DNA from 3 places in the Enterobacter sp. LM3 genome. Region 2 is predicted to be linked to each of the others. Evidence: predicted binding sites of a transcription regulator. Region 2 holds the regulator's gene; each other region holds the start of a gene.

Region 1 (2,273 bases), on a different contig from region 2:
AACCGACCAGACCCGCTTTCGGTTTAGCGCCACGCCCGGTTGCGCCTTCATCACGGATTTCACCGCCGGAACCGGTCGCGGCACCTGGCCACGGAGAGATCGCCGTCGGGTGGTTGTGAGTTTCGACTTTCATCAGGATATGCGCAGGCTCCTGATGGAAGTCATAGCGCCCGGCTTCGCGATCGGCGAAGAAGCGGCCTACTTCGGAACCTTCCATCACCGCTGCGTTGTCTTTATAGGCAGACAGCACGTGGTCAGGGGTTTGTTCGAAGGTGTTTTTAATCATTTTGAACAGCGACTTCGGCTGCTGTTCACCGTCGATAATCCAGTCGGCGTTGAAAATCTTGTGGCGGCAGTGCTCAGAATTGGCCTGCGCAAACATATAGAGTTCGATGTCGTTCGGGTTGCGGTTCAGCTTAACAAACGCATCCTGCAGGTAGTCAATTTCGTCTTCTGCCAGCGCCAGACCGAGACGCAGGTTGGCGTCAATCAGCGCCTGACGGCCCTGCCCCAGCAAATCCACGCTCTGTACTGGCGCAGGCTGGTGATGGGAGAAGAGCTTCTGCGCGTCGTTCAGAGAGGTAAACACGCTCTCCATCATGCGATCGTGCAGCTCAGCGGCAACGGCCTGCCACTGCTCTTCGCTCAGGGTAGAGGCTTCCACATAGTACGCCACACCGCGTTCCAGACGGTTAATCTGGCTCAGACCGCAGTTGTGGGCGATGTCGGTGGCTTTGGAAGACCAGGGGGAGATGGTACCAGGACGAGGCGTCGCAAGGATAAGTTTGCCGGTTGGCGTATGGCTGCTCAGACTTGGGCCATACTTGAGCAGGCGTTCCAGCTGTACGCGCTCCTCTGCATTCAGGGGTGCATTCAGGTCAGCAAAATGGACATACTCAGCGTAAATATTGCTTACCGGAAGGTCGGCTGCCTGAAAACGTGCCAGCAATTTGTTAATACGGAAGGCAGACAGTGCAGGCGAACCACGCAGAATTTCCATCATAAGTCTCTCGTCTTCGAAGCGCCGGGGCGCTTACAGTGTGCGCAAGGGGGGAAAACGGGCGTCATTATAGAGAATCCTGAGCGCAGACGAAACCGTTTGCGTCGAAATAAAATCAACGTTTACGTTTAACGATAGATGTGACCTGTCTCTCTAATTTGTTGCCAAGTGGCGTAACTTTGCGCAAAATGCCGCTCATTCAATGACAAACCTTATTCTTAACATGGCTACAGCATACTGAGGCAACCGGCGTCGCAGAGAATTAACTAATTGAAAAAATTAAAGATTAATTATCTGCTCATCGGCATTGTTACCTTGCTGCTGGCAGTGGCCCTCTGGCCTTCTATCCCCTGGTTCGGCAAAGCCGAAAACCGTATCGCTGCGATTAAGGCGCGGGGGGAGTTGCGCGTCAGTACCCTGAGCTCACCGCTGATTTACGGCGACATCAACGGCAAAACGATCGGTCTGGATTATGAACTGGCTCAGCAGTTCGCCAGCTACCTGGGTGTGAAGCTCAAAATTACCGTACGCCAGAACATCAGCCAGCTGTTTGATGACCTGGATAACGACGATGCCGATATCCTTGCCGCCGGGCTGGTGTACAACAGCGAGCGCAGCAAGAACTATCAGCCAGGCCCAACCTACTACTCCGTTTCACAGCAGCTGGTTTACCGCGTCGGCAATCAGCGTCCGCGAACGCTGGCCGCCATTAACGATCAGCAATTAATCATCGCTCCCGGACATGTGGTGATTGACGATTTACGTGGGCTTAAAGAGAAGAAATACCCGGCACTCAGCTGGACGGTTGACCCTAAACTTGGCACGACTGAACTGCTTGAGCAGGTGAAAGACAAGAAGCTGGACTACACCATTGCCGATTCTGTAGCGATTAGCCTTTTCCAGCGCGTTCATCCTGAAATCGCCGTGGCACTTGATGTCACTGACGAACAGCCAGTGACCTGGTTCACACAGCGGGATGACGATCAGACCGTTCCGGCAGCGATGCTCGATTTCTTCAACTCCATCAATGAGGATGGCACGCTGGCGCGCCTGGAAGAGAAGTATCTTGGGCATGGCGAAGACTTTGATTACGTCGATACCCGCACCTTCCTGCGCGCAGTAGATAGCGTACTGCCGGATCTGCAACCGCTATTCGAAAAGTACGCGCAGGAGATCGACTGGCGGTTGCTGGCAGCCATCTCCTATCAGGAATCGCACTGGGATACCCAGGCCACCTCCCCCACCGGGGTCCGCGGCTTAATGATGCTGACCA
Region 2 (2,273 bases):
AATCAGCGCATTGCGCCGGGCGCGATGCGAAAGCAGCAGCGTCATCAGCGGAGCCCCCACCATCACACCAATGGCATAAGCACTGATTAACATACCGGCCGCAGGGATAGAGACGTCCACGCCCCGGGCGATAACAGGCAGTAACCCCATTGGGGAGAATTCAGTGGTGCCAATCCCGAAAGCGCCAATCGCCAGGGCCAGCAGAGGAAAATTGATTTTCATGAGTCAACTCCGGATGCCGTGTCATCACGCGACACAGAACAAAGAAGTCAAAAGCATGACATCAATCACAAAAAATGAGAAGTTAACAAATTGGCAAAAGATTTTTGCCAGAGGAGTAACAATCGGGAGATCCGGAGGGCGAGTACACTCTCCCTCCGCGTAAATCAGTGCAATGCAGCAGTCAGACCGCCAGCCACAATCAAAGCCAGCACAATAACGGTGGTCACCAGTGAAAACTTCAGATCGGAACTCATCAATTTTTCTCCTTTTAATCCCCACACGGAAAGTGAGCTTGCTCATTTTTACACAGTTTACATCAAAAATCTTCCTGGATTTAAACTGATAACCACTTTTGCTCTTCCCCTTTTCATCAAGATAGGACAAAATTCCACGCTAAATTTATTAGCGTACCGGCCATTGACCCCCTCCTGACGTCCCGTGTCGTTTTCCTGGCGTGCCGCAATTCAAAAGTTGCGAGATAAGGGTGAGAGAAGGCAAACGTTTACCTTCCAGTTTTTCAGGAGCTTAGGATATGGTCTGGAGTGACATTTAATGGCAACAATTAAAGACGTAGCAAAACGCGCAAACGTTTCCACTACAACCGTATCACATGTAATTAACAAAACCCGCTTTGTTGCGGAAGAGACGCGTAATGCCGTTTGGGCAGCCATCAAAGAACTGCACTACTCACCAAGTGCGGTGGCTCGCAGCCTCAAGGTTAATCACACCAAATCCATTGGTTTGCTGGCCACCAGCAGTGAAGCGGCCTATTTTGCCGAGATCATTGAAGCGGTAGAGAAAAACTGTTTCCAGAAAGGCTACACCCTGATTCTGGGCAACGCATGGAACAGCATTGAAAAACAGCGTGCCTACCTGTCGATGATGGCACAAAAGCGCGTGGATGGCCTTCTGGTGATGTGTTCCGAATACCCGGAGTCTGTTCTTTCCATGCTGGAAGAGTACCGCCATATTCCGATGGTGGTCATGGACTGGGGTGAAGCGCGCGCCGATTTCACCGATTCCGTCATCGATAACGCCTTTGAAGGTGGTTATATGGCAGGTCGTTATCTGGTCGAGCGCGGCCACCGCGAGATTGGCGTGATCCCGGGTCCGCTTGAGCGCAATACCGGTGCCGGTCGTCTGGCGGGCTTTATGAAAGCGATGGAAGAAGCGCTGATCACCGTACCGGAAAACTGGATTGTGCAGGGCGACTTTGAGCCGGAATCCGGTTATCGCGCCATGCAGCAGATTGTCTCCCAACAGCACCGCCCCACCGCCGTCTTCTGTGGCGGGGACATCATGGCGATGGGCGCACTCTGTGCGGCGGATGAGCTGGGTCTGCGCGTGCCGCAGGATATTTCTGTGATCGGGTATGACAACGTGCGTAACTCGCGCTTCTTCACCCCGGCGCTGACCACCATTCACCAGCCGAAAGACTCACTGGGTGAAACGGCCTTCAATATGCTGATGGACAGGATCGTCAGCAAGCGCGAAGAGTCACAGTCCATTGAAGTTCACCCGCGTCTCATCGAACGTCGTTCCGTTGCGGATGGTCCATTCCGCGACTACCGTCGTTAATCGCCATACGGAGCCAGCTAAGCTGGCTCCCGTAGCCACTCCCGGTTCAGCGTTTCACTGTCTCCCAGATAATCCAGTAGCCAGGCCATCGCGGGCGATACATCGTTTTGTTGCCAGGTCAGACAGCAGGCCGCATCCGGGAACGGATTCTCCAGCGTCAGCGCAACCCATTCGCCGGTGTCGATCCTCGGACGGGCAAAATGGACAGGCACCATCCCCACGCACAGCCCGGCGCTGAGACAGGTCGCAGAAGATGCCCAGTCCGGCGCAACCACCCGTCGCTGGTTATCCAGCAGCCAGGTAATACGCTTGGGTAGCGAACGCGAGGTATCTTCCAGCACCAGCGACGGCCAGTTGCGTAGTGTATCGTCACTCAGCGGCCCCTCCATTGCTGCCAGCGGGTGATCGCTGGCCACCACACATTTCCAGCTCAGCATCCCCATATCGCGAAACGCATAGCGCCCCCCAACGGG
Region 3 (2,273 bases), on a different contig from region 2:
TAGTTAAGCAGATGCTGCGGGTACTTGCCGCGCACGTGAACGTCGGTAAACCAGTAGCGACGATGCATCGCGTTCATCGCCATCATCATATCGTCCGGCGCGCAGGTCAGCGGATAGATTGGGCACATGGCAATCATGCAGCCAATCTGCAGCGACGGGTTAATCTCACGCCCCGCCTTCACCGCCAGGGCACTCGCCACCAGCTCATAATGTGCCGCCTGGAACATCACCGGTTCGCGGTCTTCACCCGGCTCGTATTTCAGCCCGGAGTTAGTAAATGGCGCAAAGTCTTCGTGGAAGTTCGCCTGGTTATTGATCTCGTTAAAGGTCATCCAGTACTTCACTTTGTGCTGATAGCGCTGGAAAACGACTTTCGAGAAGCGGACAAAGAAGTCGATCAGCTTACGGTTACGCCAGCCACCGTATTCGGTCACCAGGTGGAAAGGCATCTCGAAGTGCGACAGGGTGATAACCGGCTCAATGCCGTACTTCAGGCATTCATCAAACAGGTCGTCGTAGAACTTCAGGCCAGCTTCGTTTGGCTCCAGCTCGTCCCCTTTCGGGAAAATGCGCGTCCAGGCGATAGAGGTACGGAAGCATTTGAACCCCATTTCGGCAAAGAGTCTGATGTCTTCTTTATAGCGATGGTAGAAGTCGATGGCCTCATGGTTAGGATAATTTTTCCCCTGCAGTACGCCGTTGGTAATTTCACGCGGCACGCCGTGGGCTCCGGCAGTCATGACGTCGGCGACGCTAACCCCCTTGCCCCCCTCTTTCCAGCCACCTTCAAGCTGGTGCGCCGCAACAGCACCACCCCACAGAAAACCTTCTTTAAATCCTGGCATTCTCTTTCCCTCATTCTGCGTTATTTTCTGCAAAAACAGTTACAGAAACCGGTTTCAGTTCGATGATGTGCAAAGCGGATCCGGGTTGCAAGCAGATTACCGAAACCGGTTTCATTTTCGTGAACAGAGTCAAGTTTGGCTGCATTCACAGGCCGCACAGAAAAAAAAATCCTCTCACCGAGAATAGGCTCGCAAACGTTTGCCTGGACTGTTAGAATTGCGCCGATTTTTCTTACTAGCTATGCAATCGCGTGGGGATTTAAGCCGTGACCAACAAAACTTCTCTCAGCTACAAAGATGCCGGTGTTGATATTGACGCAGGTAATGCGCTGGTTGACCGAATCAAAGGTGTGGTGAAAAAAACCCGCCGCCCGGAAGTGATGGGTGGTCTGGGTGGATTCGGCGCACTGTGCGCACTGCCGCAAAAATATCGTGAACCTGTTCTGGTCTCGGGTACTGACGGTGTAGGTACAAAACTGCGCCTGGCGATGGATCTTAAGCGTCACGACACGATCGGTATCGATCTGGTGGCGATGTGTGTGAATGACCTGGTGGTTCAGGGCGCAGAGCCGCTGTTCTTCCTCGATTACTACGCCACTGGCAAACTGGACGTGGATACCGCAGCCAGCGTGATTAACGGTATCGCCGAAGGCTGTCTGCAGTCAGGCTGTGCGCTGGTCGGCGGTGAAACCGCTGAAATGCCAGGCATGTACCACGGTGAAGATTATGACGTCGCAGGTTTCTGCGTCGGTGTGGTAGAAAAATCAGAAATTATCGACGGCAGCAAAGTGGCTGACGGCGATGTGCTGGTTGCGCTGGCCTCCAGCGGCCCGCACTCTAACGGCTACTCTCTGGTACGTAAAATCCTCGAAGTCAGCGGCTGTGACCCACAGACCACCGAACTTGATGGCAAACCACTGGCAGACCACCTGCTGGCCCCAACCCGCATCTACGTGAAAAACGTACTGGAACTGATCGAGAACGTCGACGTTCACGCTATTGCCCACCTGACCGGCGGCGGTTTCTGGGAAAACATTCCGCGCGTACTGCCGGATAACACCCAGGCCGTGATCGACGAATCTTCCTGGCAGTGGCCGTCCGTCTTTAAATGGCTGCAAACCGCAGGCAACGTGAGCGCCCACGAAATGTACCGTACCTTTAACTGCGGCGTGGGCATGGTTATCGCCCTGCCTGCAAGCGAAGCGGACAAAGCAGTTAAGCTGCTGAATGAGAAAGGTGAAAACGCGTGGAAAATCGGTATTATCAAAGCATCCGATTCCGAACAGCGTGTGGTCATTGAATGAAAAACATTGTGGTGCTCATTTCCGGCAACGGAAGCAATTTGCAGGCCGTCATAGACGCCTGCAAACAGAAGAAGATCAATGGCACCATTCGGGCAGTTTTCAGTAACAAGGCTGATGCGTTCGG

What was found. The regulator PurR, encoded in region 2, represses purine synthesis genes. The targets are predictions, from matches to a motif close to CANGCAAACGTTTGCNTG.
Region 1: a site for PurR is predicted at 1,089-1,106, ahead of purL (phosphoribosylformylglycinamidine synthase). Genes of this name have one in related genera too.
Region 3: a site for PurR is predicted at 1,034-1,051, ahead of purM (phosphoribosylformylglycinamidine cyclo-ligase). Genes of this name have one in related genera too.

What each region holds. Positions count from the first base shown of each region.
Region 1 is NZ_JBJURN010000004.1:339,950-342,222, forward strand. It holds gene purL (phosphoribosylformylglycinamidine synthase) at 1-1,003, opposite strand, end outside; gene mltF (membrane-bound lytic murein transglycosylase MltF) at 1,271-2,273, shown strand, end outside.
Region 2 is NZ_JBJURN010000006.1:100,927-103,199, reverse strand. It holds gene ACJ9N4_RS09385 (MFS transporter) at 1-222, opposite strand, end outside; gene ACJ9N4_RS09380 (YnhF family membrane protein) at 387-476, opposite strand; gene purR (HTH-type transcriptional repressor PurR) at 775-1,800, shown strand; gene punR (DNA-binding transcriptional activator PunR) at 1,818-2,273, opposite strand, start outside.
Region 3 is NZ_JBJURN010000004.1:241,018-243,290, forward strand. It holds gene ACJ9N4_RS07200 (6-phospho-beta-glucosidase) at 1-845, opposite strand, end outside; gene purM (phosphoribosylformylglycinamidine cyclo-ligase) at 1,112-2,149, shown strand; gene purN (phosphoribosylglycinamide formyltransferase) at 2,146-2,273, shown strand, end outside.